One region of the Streptomyces sp. NPDC002520 genome, then DNA from elsewhere that is predicted to be linked to it. Evidence: predicted binding sites of a transcription regulator. Region 1 holds the regulator's gene; the other holds the start of a gene.
The links. Region 1 encodes HrcA, which represses chaperone genes, less so after heat shock. Its sites were predicted from a motif close to TTNGCACTCNGNNNNNCNGAGTGCNAA; they were not measured.
Positions count from the first base shown of each region.

Region 2: the regulator HrcA is predicted to act here: its motif matches at 3,950-3,976, upstream of groL (chaperonin GroEL).

Region 1 covers NZ_JBSFXG010000002.1:214,382-222,268, reverse strand. The annotation lists gene ACWD5D_RS04035 (S41 family peptidase) at 1-1,541, opposite strand, end outside; gene ACWD5D_RS04030 (hypothetical protein) at 1,660-2,175, opposite strand; gene ACWD5D_RS04025 (VOC family protein) at 2,372-2,764, opposite strand; gene ACWD5D_RS04020 (16S rRNA (uracil(1498)-N(3))-methyltransferase) at 2,781-3,530, opposite strand; gene ACWD5D_RS04015 (nitronate monooxygenase) at 3,527-4,615, opposite strand; gene dnaJ (molecular chaperone DnaJ) at 4,814-5,950, opposite strand; gene hrcA (heat-inducible transcriptional repressor HrcA) at 5,951-6,967, opposite strand; gene ACWD5D_RS04000 (MBL fold metallo-hydrolase) at 7,130-7,852, shown strand; gene ACWD5D_RS03995 (DUF3097 domain-containing protein) at 7,887-7,887, shown strand, end outside.
Region 2 covers NZ_JBSFXG010000024.1:137,095-144,981, reverse strand. The annotation lists gene ACWD5D_RS29235 (hypothetical protein) at 1-194, shown strand, start outside; gene ACWD5D_RS29230 (hypothetical protein) at 228-800, shown strand; gene ACWD5D_RS29225 (NADH:flavin oxidoreductase) at 831-1,958, opposite strand; gene groL (chaperonin GroEL) at 2,165-3,787, opposite strand; gene ACWD5D_RS29215 (cold-shock protein) at 4,223-4,429, opposite strand; gene ACWD5D_RS29210 (MoaD/ThiS family protein) at 4,862-5,137, opposite strand; gene thrC (threonine synthase) at 5,134-6,420, opposite strand; SAM riboswitch class I at 6,438-6,578, opposite strand; gene ACWD5D_RS29200 (glucosyl-3-phosphoglycerate synthase) at 6,737-7,708, shown strand; gene ACWD5D_RS29195 (alpha,alpha-trehalose-phosphate synthase (UDP-forming)) at 7,814-7,887, shown strand, end outside.

The DNA.
Region 1 (7,887 bases):
CCGTGCCGCTGCGGTCCGAACGGGGACGCAGTGGTCGCGGCGAGGGTGATCAGGTGGGGGCGGACGCCCTCCACGAAGGCCAGGTCGAAGACGTGCTCGTCGTAGACCGGGTCGAAGGAGCGGCTGGAGAGGAAGGCGAGGTGCTTGCCGTCCTGGGTGAAGGCGGGCGCGTAGTCCTGGAAGCGCAGCGGGGTCGCCTCGGTGACCGACAGATCGGTGATCTGCGCGATGCGCAGCTGGGACAGCGGGCGGGGGCCGGGGTGGGACCAGGCGAGCCAGCCGGAGTCCGGCGAGAAGGCGAGGCCGCTGACGTCGCCGTGCTCGCTGCGGTCCACCTCGCGGACCTCGCCGGTCTCGCGCTCGACCAGCAGCAGCCGGCCGTCGTGCGAGGCGACGGCGGCCCTGCTGCCGTCGGGGGCCATGGCGAGCGCCAGCACGCGGCCGAGGTGTCCGGCGGCGAGCCGGCGCGGGACGGCGCCCGGGGTGAGACCGGTGGCGGGGGCGAACTCCAGGGCGTCCTCGCCCTCGGCGTCGGTCACCCACACCACCCACTCCTCGCCCTCGGCGCGGAAGGTGCGCGGCAGCCGGGCCCGTACGCCGGGCTGGGCGGCGAGTGCGCGGGCCGGTCCCGAGCGGTGGGTGACCCAGTGGACGGCGCCGCGCACGGCGACCGCGCTGCCGCGCGCGGTGTGGTCGGGGGAGGCGGAGCCGAACCAGCGGGAGGCGGTGACCGGGAAGGGCTGGAGGTCGACGCGCGGGCCGCCGAGCCGGACGTCCAGCGGGCGCGGCTCGGCGCCGTCGAGGTCGTCCAGGATCCACAGCCGGCCCGCGCTGGAGTAGACGACGCGGTGGCCGTCGGTGGCGGCGTGCCGGGCGTAGAAGCCCTCCAGAGGGGTGTGCCGCCGCAGGTCGGAGCCGTCGGCGAGGGAGGAGTACAGGGCTCCGGTGCCCTCATGGTCGGACAGGAACGCGATCCGGTCCCCCACCCACCCGGGGTACTCGATGTTGCCGTCGAGTTCCTCGTGCAGCCGGACGAACTCCCCGGCACCTTCTTCGCCTTCGGCGGCACGGTCGATCCACAGCTTGCCCGCCGTGCCGCCCCGGTAGCGCTTCCACCAGGCGGCCTCGCGGCCCATCGGGGCGGACAGCAGCACGGTGCGCGGGCCGTGGGCGAGGCCGCCGACCGGCCCGTACGGCAGGGTGGTGGCCGGTCCGCCGTCCAGCGGGACGGCACGTGCCCAGGTGCGGCGCAGGCTCGGCTGGCCCTGGGTGCTGAGCGCGAGGACCTCGCCGTCCGGGGTCCAGCCGCGCACCTGGGTCTTCCAACTCCCCCAGTACGTCAGCCGCTTGGCCGGTCCGCCGACGACCGGGGCGATGTGTGCCTCGGGGGCGCCGTCGCGGGTGGAGGTCCAGGCGACGGTGGTGCCGTCGGGCGAGATGCGGGGGTGGTTCACCGGCACGTCGTCGGCGCTGACCCGCCAGGCCCGCCCGCCGTCCAGCGGCGCCAGCCACACGTCGTCCTCGGCGACGAAGGTCACCAAGTCCCCGTGGAGATGGGGGAATCGGAGATACGAGGAACTTTCCGTGGTCTTTGTGGAAGGGCCCTGAGTCACGCCGTCACCTTACGCGGCACCCGCTGCTCCCGGCCCTGGTTTCCGATCACTTGCCCTCGACGGGCCAGCAGGTCGGGTCGCCCTTGCACCACAGGGTCCGGGTGACGGTGACCGTCACGGTCGGCTCGGGCTGCCCGGGGGGCCGGACGGTCGCCGGCGGGGTGAACACCGGTGCGGGGGTGGCGCTGCAGTCGCCGAGCCCGTCGACGTGGAACACCCGCCGGCCGGCGACCGTGGCGGTCAGGCTGCCGCGCACGCAGGCTCCGTCGACGGACTTGGTCACCTTCCCGGTGACGGTGATCTTTTGCCGGTCCCCGGTCTGCCCCTGGCAGTCGACGGAGACGACGGTGCTCTCCGTCGGCGAGGGCGAACGGCCGGGGGTGAAGCCGTGGTTGCCGTAGTCGGCGGTGCAGCTGAGCCAGTTGACGTCCACGTGCCGCCGTTTCAGCTCGTCGGTCGCGGTCTTGTCGGTGGTGTACGCCACCGCCGCCGCACCGAGGCCTCCCGGCTCACAGCCGGCCAACGCGCCCGCGCCCACGATCGCGAGCCCCGCCACGGCCATCGCCCTCGCGGGTCGCGGCCGATACCAAATCCGCCTCAATACCCCCATGAACGGCAGAGTGCCACCGACACGCGCGGGGCGGAAGGCCGCTTACGGCCACTCACTCGTTCGAGTGCTCCGGCACCGGGGTGTCGCGGCCCGGCCCGTTGGGCGGGAGGAGCGGCCCGGCGGCGGGCGCCGACGCCCGCCGCCGCGGTCAGCCGCGCAGCAGCAGCCACTCCTGGAGCTCCACCAGGTTGCCCTCCGGGTCCTTGAGGTGGGCCACGCGCAGGCGCTCGGCCATCGGGACCGGGCCGTGCAGCACGGTCGCGCCCCGGGCGGTGATCTCGGCGCAGTAGGCGTCGAGGCCGTCGACGCGGAGCACGACCAGGGAGCGATGGCCGGTGGCGGTCTCGCCCAGTTCGCTGAGCACCTCGGCCATCGCCGAGCGGTCCTGCAGCGCTATCCCGGCGGAGCCGGCGTGCGGGCTGAACTTCTCGTACGGACCCCCGGTCGCCCCCGACTGCGGCTTGAGGCCGAGGACGTCGGCGTAGAAGCGGTAGCAGGCGGGGAAGTCGGAGACGAGAAGACGTATCTGGGCGAGTTCCATCGGGTGCCCCCGTGTGTCAGGACCAGCGACCGGTGCGACCCAGCAGGAGAGCCGCGGCGGCGGTGCCGGCGGTGGACGTGCGCAACACAGTAGGACCGAGTACGTACGACCGCGCCCCCGCCTCCGCGAAAAGCGCCAACTCCTCGGGGGAGACGCCCCCTTCGGGGCCGACGACCAGCACGATCTCGCCGTCCGCGGGGAGTTCGGCGTCGGCGAGCGGTGCGCTGCCGTGCTCGAAGTCGGAGTGGAGGACGGCGGCGAAGTCGGCCTTGGCCAGAAGTACGCCGACCTGCTTGGTCGTTGCCGCGTCCGCGACCTCGGGGAAGCGGACCCGGCGGGACTGCTTGCCGGCCTCGCGGGCGGTGGAGCGCCACTTGCCGAGGGCCTTGAGCCCGCGGTCGCCCTTCCACTGGGTGATGCAGCGAGACGCCTGCCAGGGCACGATCGCGTCGACGCCGACCTCGGTCATCGTCTCCACGGCGACTTCACCCCGGTCACCCTTGGGGAGGGCCTGGACGACGGTGATGCGGGGCGCGGGGAGCGGCTCCTCGTGCACGGACACCAGGTCCATGACCACCAGGCGGTCCTTGCCCTCGGCGGCCTTGACGACACCCTCGGCCCAGCGGCCCCGCCCGTCGGTGAGGACGACGTCCTCCCCCGCCCGCAGCCGCTTCACGGAGACGGCGTGCCGCCCCTCGGGGCCGTCGAGCACGAACTCCGGTCCGATGCCGTCGAGTCGGTCCACGACGAAAACGGGCGCGGTCATCGCGCGTCACCTCCGCGCCGTGCCAGGTCGGACAACGCCGCCCTGGCCGCGGCGAGTTCGACCATCAGCACCTGTACCAGTTCCCCGGCGGGCAGTTCGCGGGCCATCCGATGTCCCTGCCCGGCGAACATCGCCATGCCCTGCGCGTCACCGGCCTCGGCGGCGGCCTTGCGCAGCGGGGCGGTCAGATGGCCGATCTCGGGGTAGGCGGCGGGGGCGTAGGGGCCGTGTTCGCGCAGGAAGCGGTTGACCAGGGCGCGGGCCGGGCGTCCGGTGAAGGCGCGGGTCAACTCGGTGCGCGCGAACAGGGGGTTGGTCAGTGCCTGCTTGTGCACGGGGTTGGCGCCGGACTCGGGGGTGGGAACGAAGGCCGTGCCCAGCTGGGCGGCACAGGCACCGGCGGCGAGGACCGCCGCGATCTGGCCGCCCCGCATGATGCCGCCCGCGGCGACGACGGGGAGGGACACCGTCTCCCTGATCTGGGCGATCAGCGACAGCAGTCCGACAGCGGCGCCGTCGTTCTCCGGGGTGTCCCGGTGGGTGCCCTGGTGGCCGCCGGCCTCCACGCCCTGGGCGATCACCGCGTCCGCACCGGCCCGCTCGACCGCGAGGGCCTCCTCGGCGGTGGTGGCCGTGACCAGGGTGAGGGTGCCGGCCCGGCGCAGCGCGTCCAGCACGTCCCGGCTCGGCACACCGAAGTGGAAGGAGACCACCGGTACCGGGTTGTCCAGCAGCACCGCGAGCTTGGCGTCGTACCCGTCGTCCCGGCCGCTGTCCGGGTCGCCCAGCTCCGTCTCGTACCAGGTGGCCTCGCCGGCCAGCTGCTGGGCGTACAGCTCGACCGCGCCCGATTCGGCGTGGTCCGTCTGCGGCACGAACACGTTCACGCCGAAGGGGTGGCCGGTGAGCCCTCGCAGCTGCTTGATCTCCTGGTACATGCCGTCGGCCGTCTTGTACCCGGCGGCGAGAAACCCCAGCCCACCGGCCTCGGCCACGGCGGCGGCGAGCTGCGGCACGGAGACGCCGCCCGCCATGGGGGCCTGCACGATCGGAAGGGGGAAGAGATCGGTCAGTGCGGAGGACATGAACACATCGTGTCACGTCATGTGTACAAGTCCGAATCCGGGCTTCCTCATGACCGTTTGCACCTGGGCCGATGACACCGGGAGAGCCGCAAGGCCCGCGAAGGCCGGCACGGGGGGCCGGGACGCCAGGGGGCGAAGCCCCCTGGCGGAGGTGAAGGGGCGGCGCCCCTTCACCTCACCTCGGCGTCCGGTTGAACGTCAGCGTCCGTTGAACGCGTCCTTCAGCCGCGAGAACAGCCCCTGCTGCCCCGGCTGGAACTGGCCCTGCGGCCGCTCCTCGCCCCGCAGCTTGGACAGCTCGCGCAGCAGCCGCTCCTGCTCGGGGTCCAGCTTGGTCGGCGTCGTGACCTCGACGTGCACGATCAGGTCGCCGCGACCGCCGCCGCGCAGGTGCGTGACACCACGGCTGTGCAGCGGGATCGACTGGCCGGACTGCGTGCCGGGCCGGATGTCGACCTCCTCCATGCCGTCCAGCGTCTCCAGCGGCACCTTCGTGCCGAGGGCCGCCGCCGTCATCGGGATCGTGACCGTGCAGTGCAGGTCGTCGCCGCGCCGCTGGAAGGTCTGGTGGGGCAGCTCGTGGATCTCGACGTACAGGTCACCGGCGGGACCGCCGCCGGGCCCGACCTCGCCCTCGCCGGCGAGCTGGATCCGGGTGCCGTTGTCGACACCGGCCGGGATCTTGACGGTCAGCGTGCGACGGGAGCGCACGCGCCCGTCACCGGCGCACTCCGGGCACGGTGTCGGGACGACCGTGCCGAAGCCCTGGCACTGGGGGCAGGGACGGGAGGTCATGACCTGGCCCAGGAAGGACCGGGTCACCTGGGAGACCTCACCGCGGCCGCGGCACATGTCACATGTCTGGGCGGACGTGCCCGGAGCCGCGCCTTCACCGTTGCAGGTGTTGCAGACCACCGCGGTGTCGACCTGGATGTCCTTGGTCGTCCCGAAGGCCGCCTCGTCCAGCTCGACCTCGAGCCGGATCATCGCGTCCTGGCCGCGCCGGGTGCGCGAGCGCGGTCCGCGCTGCGACGCCGTGCCGAAGAACGCGTCCATGATGTCGGAGAAGTTGCCGAAGCCACCGGCCCCGAAGCCGCCCGCGCCGGCGCCGCCGGCCTGTGAGAGCGGATCGCCGCCGAGGTCGTAGACCTGCTTCTTCTGCGGGTCCGACAGCACCTCGTAAGCGGCGTTGATCTCCTTGAACCGCTCCTGGGTCTTCGGATCCGGGTTGACGTCCGGGTGCAGCTCGCGCGCGAGCCGACGGAACGCCTTCTTGATCTCATCCTGCGACGCGTCGCGGCGCACGCCGAGAACGGCGTAGTAGTCCGTGGCCACTTACGACTCCGCCAGGATCTGTCCGACGTACCGTGCCACTGCGCGTACCGCTCCCATCGTTCCCGGATAGTCCATGCGGGTCGGTCCGACCACGCCGAGCTTGGCAACCGCCTCGCCGCCCGAACCGTAGCCGACCGACACGACGGAGGTTGAGTTGAGTCCCTCGTGGGCGTTCTCGTGCCCGATACGCACGGTCATGCCCGGATCCTTCGCCTCGCCAAGGAGTTTGAGGAGCACGACCTGCTCCTCCAGCGCCTCCAGGACGGGCCGGATCGTGAGAGGGAAGTCATGTCCGAAGCGGGTGAGATTGGCGGTACCGCCGATCATCAGCCGCTCCTCGTTCTCCTCGACCAGTGTCTCCAGCAGTGTGGAGAGCACCGTGGAGACCGTACCGCGATCCTCGACCTCGAAGGCGTCGGTCAGGTCCTCGACCAGGTGCGGCACGTCAGTGAACCGGCGCCCCGCGACCCTGCTGTTCAGCCGGGCCCGCAGATCCGCCAGCGAGGCCTCCCCGAAGGGCGCCGGGCAGTCGATCATCCGCTGTTCGACCCGGCCGGTGTCCGTGATCAGCACGAGCATCACGCGCGCGGGGGCGAGCGCGAGCAGCTCCACGTGCCGCACGGTCGAGCGGGTCAGGGACGGGTACTGCACGACGGCGACCTGCCGGGTGAGCTGCGCGAGCAGCCGTACCGTGCGCGCCACGACGTCGTCGAGGTCGACGGCGCCGTCCAGGAAGCTCTGGATGGCACGCCGCTCGGGGGCCGTCATCGGCTTGACCCCGGCGAGCTTGTCGACGAACAGCCGGTAGCCCTTGTCGGTGGGGATGCGCCCGGCGCTGGTGTGCGGCTGGGCGATGAACCCCTCGTCCTCCAGGACGGCCATGTCGTTGCGCACGGTCGCCGGGGAGACGCCGAGGTTGTGCCGCTCGGTGAGCGCCTTCGACCCCACCGGCTCCTCGGTGCCCACATAGTCCTGGACGATGGCGCGCAGAACCTGCAGCCTGCGTTCACTCAGCATCCGCGCGCACCTCCATCACGTCGTCCCCTCGGCTCCTCGGGCCCTGGCCTGGCACTCAACGCGTGCGAGTGCCAGACTTCCCCGGCCAAGTGTACGGCCGTGGGGTACTGACTGGGCAAGGTCGGTACCGCGGTGACGGCCTGTGACAGCTAGCGTCTCGGTATGACGGTGACTTGGGAAGAGCTGGGGTGGGAGCGGCTGGCGGAAGGGGTCGGCCGGTGCCGGCTGCCCGGCTGGGACTGCACTGTGGGGCTGGTCGTCGGCGCGGGCACCGCGCTCTTGGTGGACGCGGGGTCGAGCCTCGCGGAGGGCGCGCGGCTGCGCGATTCGGCGCAGCGGCTGGCCGGCCGGCGTGTGACCCATCTCGCGCTGACCCATCCCCACTTCGACCATGTCTTCGGCGCGGCAGCGTTCGCCGGTGCGCAGGTGTACGCGGCGGTGGGCCTGGAGACGGTGTTCGCGCACGAGCGCGAGGACCTGCGGCTGGACGCGATCAGGAACGGCCTGCCGGCGGCGGACGCCGAGGAGGCGGTGGACGCGCTGACCGCGCCGCGCCATCTGGTCTGCGGCGAGTGGACCCTCGACCTCGGCGAGGGCCGCCAGGCTCTGCTGGCCAACGTCGGCCCCGGCCACACCGCCCACGATCTCGCGGTCCTCGTCCCCGGCAGCCCGGAGATCGTCTTCTGCGGCGACCTGGTCGAGGAGTCCGGCGAACCCCAGGCGGGCCCGGACGCCGTACCCTCACGCTGGCCGGACGCCCTGGACCGGCTGCTGGCGCTCGGCGGCGAGGACGCGCTGTACGTGCCCGGTCACGGAGCGGTGGTGGACGCGGCGTTCGTACGACGCCAACGCGACGAGCTGGCAGCACGTTTCGGCGTGTCGTAGGCGCGGCCCCGGGGCTTCTCCTATCGTCATCCGAA
Region 2 (7,887 bases), on a different contig from region 1:
CCGCCACCGCCGCCGTCCTGGCCACCCCCGCCCACGCCCGGACGCACACCGACGACCACTGGACCGCCACCGGCACCACCAGGTGCGCCGCCGACCTCGCCGTCGTCCCCGTGGTCAAGGCCGTCTCCCCGCTGCCCCTGAACGACACCGCCCCCGCCTGCGGCGAGGGAAGCCTGCTCCACCACGGCGGCTGAACCGCTGGAGTCACGGGTGAGAAGCTGGGAGGCATGAACCACGCCCAGTTGACGGCGCTCGGCCGTGCCCTGCGGGTGCTCGGGGAGCACGGGGAGGCGCTGACCGCCGACACCCCGGACGGACGGCTGCACGAGATCAAGGCCGATCTGCGCAGAGCGCTCGATCTGCTGGACGAGAGCGTCGCCACCAGCGCGCCCAGCACCCGGTGCCCGGAGCATCCGAACGGGCCGGTCGACGAGAGCGCGCCCGATCTGTGTCTGCTGTGCGAGACCCGGCGCCGGGCCGCACGGCGGGCGGAGTACGGGGGTGGCCGGCCGCAGGGCGCGGAGGCCCCGGCGACCGCCCCCTCCCGGTACGGCGTGCGCGCCGACCGCCCGCAGCCCCAGCAGCGCTGGCTGCCGGAGGCGTGGAACGGGCGGGAGTGGCAGTTGTGCGGCACGCCCCGGCGGGACCGGCAGGAGGCCGAGGCCTATCTCGCCGCTCAGCGGCGCGGCTCCCGGCCCGCCATGGCGTACCGGCTCGTCCACGAGTTCACCGACTACGAGGTGCTGCGGGTGTGGGGGACGCCCGTGTACGTCGACATCGAGCCGATGGGCAACCTGTAGGCGCCCCCCACCGCCACCGGCCTCGCGGCGTCAGCTGAGCGTCTTCAGCGCGGCCGCGTCGTACGACTTCAGCTCGTCGAAGCGGCCGGCGAGCACCTTGGCGGCCCACTCGGGGTCCTGGAGCAGCGCGCGGCCGACGGCGACCATGTCGTACTCCTCGCTCTCCAGCCGGTCGAGAAGGTCATCGATGTCCTTGACCGGGGAGCCCTCGCCGCGGAACGCGTTGACGAAGTCGCCGTCGAGGCCGACCGAGCCGACGGTGATGACCGGCTTGCCGGTGAGCTTCTTGGTCCAGCCGGCGAGGTTGAGGTCGGAGCCGTCGAACTCGGGGAGCCAGTAGCGGCGGGTGGAGGCGTGGAAGACGTCGACGCCGGCGGCGGCCAGCGGGGTGAGGAGGGCCTCCAGATCCTCGGGGCTCTCGGCGAGACGGGCGGTGTAGTCCTGCTGCTTCCACTGCGAGTAGCGGAAGATGACCGGGAATTCGGGGGAGACCTTCTCGCGGACCGCCGCGACGATCTCCGCCGCGAACTTCGTACGGGCCACCGGGTCGCCGCCGTAGGCGTCCGTGCGGCGGTTGGTGCCCGCCCACAGGAACTGGTCGACGAGGTAGCCGTGGGCACCGTGGAGCTCGACGCCGTCGAAGCCGATGCGCTCGGCGTCGGCCGCGGCCTCGGCGAACGCGGTGACGACGTCGTCCAGGTCCGCTTGCGTCATGGCCTTGCCGGTGGGCTCGGCGCCCTCGGTGACCAGGCCGGACGGGCCGAGGGCGGGAGCGTCCGCGAACGGCGGCTCGCCCTGCTTGCGGACCATGCCGATGTGCCACAGCTGCGGCACGATCGTGCCGCCCGCCGCGTGCACCTCCTCGGCGACCTTCGCCCAGCCCGCCAGCTGCTCCTCGCCGTGGAACCGGGGCACGCGGTCGCTCTGGCCGGCCGACGGGTGGCCGACGTAGGTGCCCTCGGTGACGATCAGGCCGACACCGGCGGCGGCACGGCGGGCGTAGTACGACACCACGTCCTCACCGGGGACACCGCTCGGGGAGAACATCCGGGTCATCGGCGCCATCACGATCCGGTTGGGCACCCTCAGCCCGTTGAGCCGGATCGGACGGGACAGGATCTGGGCGGCGCGGGAGGCGGGGGGCGTCGTGGCGGTCACGTGGGGGGCTCCTCGTGCGTGGCGATGTTGACCAGTTGGTATGTGCATGCGCATTGATGCACGTTCTTAAGTAAAGGAGCCTACGGCGTCCCGCATTCCCCCCGCCCACGGCCCTGCTGTGATCCCGGACACGCCCGAGGGCGGCACCCCCTGTCGCAGACAGGAAGTGCCGCCCTCGGTAAGGACGTTGATCAACCAGAGGTCGATCAGAAGTCCATGTCACCGCCCGGCATGCCGCCCGGGGCGGCCGCGGCGGCCTTCTCCGGCTTGTCGGCGATGACGGCCTCGGTGGTGAGGAACAGCGCGGCGATGGAGGCGGCGTTCTGCAGCGCGGAACGGGTCACCTTCGCCGGGTCGATGATGCCCTCGGCGACCAGGTCGACGTACTCGCCGGTCGCGGCGTTCAGGCCGTGACCCGGGGTCAGGTTGCGCACCTTCTCCACCACGACACCGCCCTCGAGGCCGGCGTTGACGGCGATCTGCTTCAGCGGGGCCTCCAGCGCGAGCTTCACGGCGTTGGCGCCGGTCGCCTCGTCACCCTCGAGCTCCAGCTTCTCGAAGACGTTGGTGGTCTGCAGCAGGGCCACGCCACCACCGGCGACGATGCCCTCCTCGACGGCGGCCTTCGCGTTGCGGACGGCGTCCTCGATGCGGTGCTTGCGCTCCTTGAGCTCCACCTCGGTGGCGGCACCGGCCTTGATGACCGCGACACCGCCGGCGAGCTTCGCCAGGCGCTCCTGCAGCTTCTCGCGGTCGTAGTCCGAGTCGCTGTTCTCGATCTCGGCGCGGATCTGGTTGACGCGGCCGCCCACCTGCTCCGAGGAGCCGGCACCGTCGACGATGGTGGTCTCGTCCTTGGTGATGACGACCTTGCGGGCGCGGCCCAGGAGGTCCAGGGTCGCGTTCTCCAGCTTGAGGCCGACCTCCTCGGAGATGACCTCGCCGCCCGTGAGGATGGCGATGTCGCCGAGCATGGCCTTGCGGCGGTCACCGAAGCCCGGGGCCTTGACGGCGACGGACTTGAAGGTGCCGCGGATCTTGTTGACGACCAGGGTCGACAGGGCCTCGCCCTCGACGTCCTCGGCGATGATCAGCAGCGGCTTGCCCGACTGCATGACCTTCTCCAGCAGCGGGAGCAGGTCCTTGACCGAGGAGATCTTGGAGTTGGCGATGAGGATGTAGGGGTCCTCGAGCGACGCCTCCATGCGCTCCATGTCGGTCGCGAAGTACGCCGAGATGTAGCCCTTGTCGAAGCGCATGCCCTCGGTGAGCTCGAGCTCCAGACCGAAGGTGTTGCTCTCCTCGACGGTGATGACGCCTTCCTTGCCGACCTTGTCCATGGCCTCGGCGATCAGCTCGCCGATCTGGGTGTCGGCGGCGGAGATGGACGCGGTGGAGGCGATCTGCTCCTTGGTCTCGACGTCCTTCGCCTGCTCCAGCAGGGCGGCGGAGACGGCCTCGACGGCCTTCTCGATACCGCGCTTCAGAGCCATCGGGTTGGCACCGGCGGCGACGTTGCGCAGGCCTTCCTTGACCAGGGCCTGGGCGAGCACGGTCGCGGTGGTCGTACCGTCACCGGCGACGTCGTCCGTCTTCTTGGCGACTTCCTTGACCAGCTCGGCGCCGATCTTCTCGTACGGGTCCTCGAGCTCGATCTCCTTGGCGATGGAGACACCATCGTTGGTGATCGTGGGGGCGCCCCACTTCTTCTCGAGGACGACGTTGCGGCCCTTGGGGCCGAGCGTCACCTTGACGGCGTCCGCGAGCTGGTTCATGCCGCGCTCGAGGCCGCGCCGCGCCTCCTCGTCGAACGCGATGATCTTGGCCATGTGAAGTGGTCCCTCCAGGACTGGGGGTGATTCCTTCGGACCGCGCCCGCGCCCGCGACGGACGGCTCGCCGGCCTGTGGTTCCTTGCCCCACGTGGCCTGCGGGCCTCACCGACCCGGTCCATTTTTGTCACTCTCACCTTCAGAGTGCTAACGCCAATGATTAGCACTCGGCATGCACGAGTGCAAGGCGCACCCGCGAAGCGGGTCCGTTGAGGGGTGGTGGTCGGGCGACAGTTCAACACGCGCCCGCGCAGCGGGCTCCATGAGGGGCGGTGGCCGGGTGGCGGGTGGGAGCAAGCGCCTGGAGGGTGTACGGCACCTCCGTCAGCCGCACGCGAACAGGAGTGCCGGGCACGACGAAGGGTCCGTACCCCGGGAGGTACGGACCCTTCGAAGACGAACAGAAGTACGTCGCTGTCAGTCGACGCGTGCTTCAGCCGGCCGCCAGCCGGACCATGTCCGCCTGCGGGCCCTTCTGGCCTTGCGAGATCTCGAAGTCGACCCGCTGCCCCTCTTCCAGGGTGCGGTAACCGTCCATCTGGATCGCGCTGTAGTGGACGAATACATCCGCACCACCGTCGACCGCGATGAAGCCGTACCCCTTCTCCGCGTTGAACCACTTGACGGTGCCCTGAGCCATGCCTAACTCCCCTATTACTGGCCCTTGCACAGATCCACACTTCGCGGATCCGGGTCAGACCTCACCCCCCAATCGGGCGGGGGCGTGCGCCGGAACGCGTCGACCGCGGCTGAATGTATCTGTCCAACTGCCGTCTGCAACAGGTCAATCGGACGAGAAATCTGGACGACACCGGTCCGGAATTTAGCGAGAAGTCGCCTGAATGCAGGGCAAGTCGGGCCCCGTGAAAACCACAAATGCCGCATATAACCCGGCCTTTTTGGCTACTTCTTATCGGGTGCGCGGCATCGTTCCAGGGCCCCCGACCCGTCCGGGCGGGAGCGCGTTCCCCAACTCTACCGCGCTCAATCACACAGAATGGCCCCCTCCGCTTCTCTCACGGAGGGGGCCATTCGATGAACAGTCGGTAACTGTCCTTACCTTGGGTAATTCTCAGCCGCCGGCGACGGCCGGAATGATGGAGACACCGGCCCCGTCCGGGGTGGCCGTCTGAAGGCCCTGCTCGAAGCGGACGTCGTCGTCGTTCACGTACACGTTGACGAAGCGGCGCAGCTTGCCCTGGTCGTCCAGGACGCGGGCGGCGATCCCCGTGTGGTTCTTCTCCAGGTCCTCGATGACCTCGGAGAGGGTCCCGCCCTCGGCGGCGACCTCGGCCTGACCGCCGGTGTAGGTGCGCAGGATGGTGGGGATGCGAACGGTCACGCTCATGATGCGAGGCCAGCCTCTCGGAAGGAGTCCAGGGTCGGGCGGATGGTGGCGGTGAGGCCGGTGCCGGCCACCGCGTCGAGGGTCTTGAGGCCGTCGCCGGTGTTGAGGACGACCGTGGTGAGCGAGGGGTCCAGGACGCCGTTGTCGATCAGCTTCTTCGTGACGCCGACCGTCACACCGCCCGCCGTCTCGGCGAACACGCCCTCGGTGCGGGCCAGCAGCTTGATGGCGTCGACGACCTGCTCGTCCGTCACGTCCTCCACGGCACCGCCGGTGCGGCGCGCGATGTCGAGGACGTACGGCCCGTCGGCCGGGTTGCCGATGGCCAGCGACTTGGCGATGGTGTTCGGCTTCTGCGGCCGGACGACGTCGTGCCCCGCCTTGAACGCGGTCGACACCGGCGAGCAGCCCTCGGCCTGGGCGCCGAAGATCTTGTAGGGCCGGTCCTCGACCAGACCGAGCTTGATCAGCTCCTGCAGACCCTTGTCGATCTTCGTGAGCTGGGAGCCGGAGGCGATCGGGACCACGATCTGGTCCGGCAGCCGCCAGCCGAGCTGCTCGCAGATCTCGTACGCCAGGGTCTTCGACCCCTCCGCGTAGTACGGCCGCAGGTTGACGTTGACGAAGCCCCAGCCCTCGCCGGCCGGGTCGCCGATCAGCTCGGAGCAGAAGCGGTTCACGTCGTCGTAGTTGCCCTCGATGCCGACGAGTTCCCCACCGTAGACCGCGGCCATGACGATCTTGCCCTGCTCCAGGTCGTGCGGGATGAACACGCAGGAGCGAAAGCCCGCCCGGGCGGCCGCGGCGCCGACGGCGCCGGCCAGGTTGCCGGTGGAGGAGCAGGAGAGCGTGGTGAAGCCGAAGGCGCGGGCGGCCTCCAGGGCCTGGGCGACGACGCGGTCCTTGAAGGAGTGCGTCGGGTTGCCGGAGTCGTCCTTCACGTACAGGCCGCCGGTGACGCCCAGTTCGCGCGCCAGGTTGTCGGCCTTGACGAGCTTGGTCCAGCCGGGGTTGATGTTCGGCTTGTCGGCCACGTCGGCCGGGACCGGAAGCAGGGGGGCGTAACGCCAGATGTTCGCGGGGCCGGCCTCGATCCGCTTGCGCAGTTCCTCGGGCTCGTAGGCCGAGAAGTCGTACGCGATCTCCAGCGGGCCGAAACACTCCTCACAGGCGAACACCGGTCCGAGGGGCACCCGGTGACCGCACTCGCGACAGCTCAACGCCGCGGCGGGGCCGAGATCGACGGTGGGATTGCTGGTGCTTGCAACTGTCTGCACAGCCATGGAGGCGAGGCCCTTTCTCCTCATCTTCCTCACGACGCATCTCGCCGTGAGACGGATTTGGCACCTTCCCTAGCCGGGAGCCTCGCGTGAACGAGTGACCGACTGGAGGGTTGCCGGGGCTTCATCGGGCCGTATCCCTCTGCCCCTCTGGATGAGCGGTATTCGGTTGTAGACGCTGACGACCCCCGACAGGCGGTGGTCATCGGCGTTGCTCAAGACTGTAACCGAAGGCCAGGACAGTTGAGAGAGTCGTCCGAACCGCGAGATGGATCACCCGGTGCCCGGGGATGATCACGACAGTGAGGAGCCGCAGACCGTGCTGGAAGAAGTCGAGCGCTGGCTGGCCACCCGCTCCTGGTCCGTGGCCGACCGACCGCTGCACCGCGTGCTGGCCGCCAAACAGCGCACCGGCCAGTCCGTCTCCGTCGTCCTGCCCGCGCTCAACGAGGAGGAGACCGTCGGCGACATCGTCGCCGCGATCCGCCGCGACCTCATGGGGCAGACCCCGCTGGTCGACGAGATCGTCGTCGTCGACTCCGGATCCACCGACCGCACCTCCGAGGTGGCGGGCGCCGCCGGCGCGCGGGTCGTCCACCGCGACAGCATCCTCCCCCGCATCCCGGCCGTGCCCGGCAAGGGCGAGGTGCTGTGGCGCTCCCTGCTGGTCACCAGCGGCGACATCGTCTGCTTCGTCGACGCCGACCTGCGGGAGTTCTCCTCGGACTTCGTCCTCGGCATCGTCGGCCCGCTGCTCACCGACCCGGACGTCGACCTGGTCAAGGCGATGTACGACCGCCCGCTCACGGTGTCCGACGGGAGCGCCCCCGGCACGACGGCCGCCGGGCAGGGCGGCCGGGTCACCGAGCTGATGGCCCGCCCGCTGCTGAACATGCACTGGCCGCAGCTGGCCGGCTTCGTGCAGCCGCTGGGCGGCGAGTACGCGGCCCGCCGCTCCCTGCTGGAGCAGCTGCCGTTCCCGGTCGGGTACGGCGTGGAGCTGGGCATGCTGGTCGACGCCCTGCACCTGGTGGGTCTGGACGCGCTGGCCCAGGTGGACGTGGGCGTGCGCAAGCACCGGCACCAGGACGGGCAGGCGCTGGGCCGTATGGCCGCGGCGATCTACCGCACGGCACAGCTGCGGCTCGCCCGCGGACACCTCGTACGGCCCTCCCTCACCCAGTTCGAACGGGGCGAGGACGGATTCGAGCCGCGCACCTACTCGGTGGACACCGAGGAACGGCCGCCGATGGCGGAGATCGCGGAGTACGCGGCGCGCAGGGTGGCGTGAGGGGCGCACGCGGTAGCCGAATCCGGCTGTATCCGGTTGTATACAGCCCCCTTCCGGGGCAGACCGTACGTTTGAGCGTTTCCGCGCCGGGCTAGGTTGACGCTTATGGCTTCCACCCATGGTGCTGAGGTGCTGGTCGCGTCCAACCGCGGCCCGGTTTCGTACGAGGTCCTCGAGAA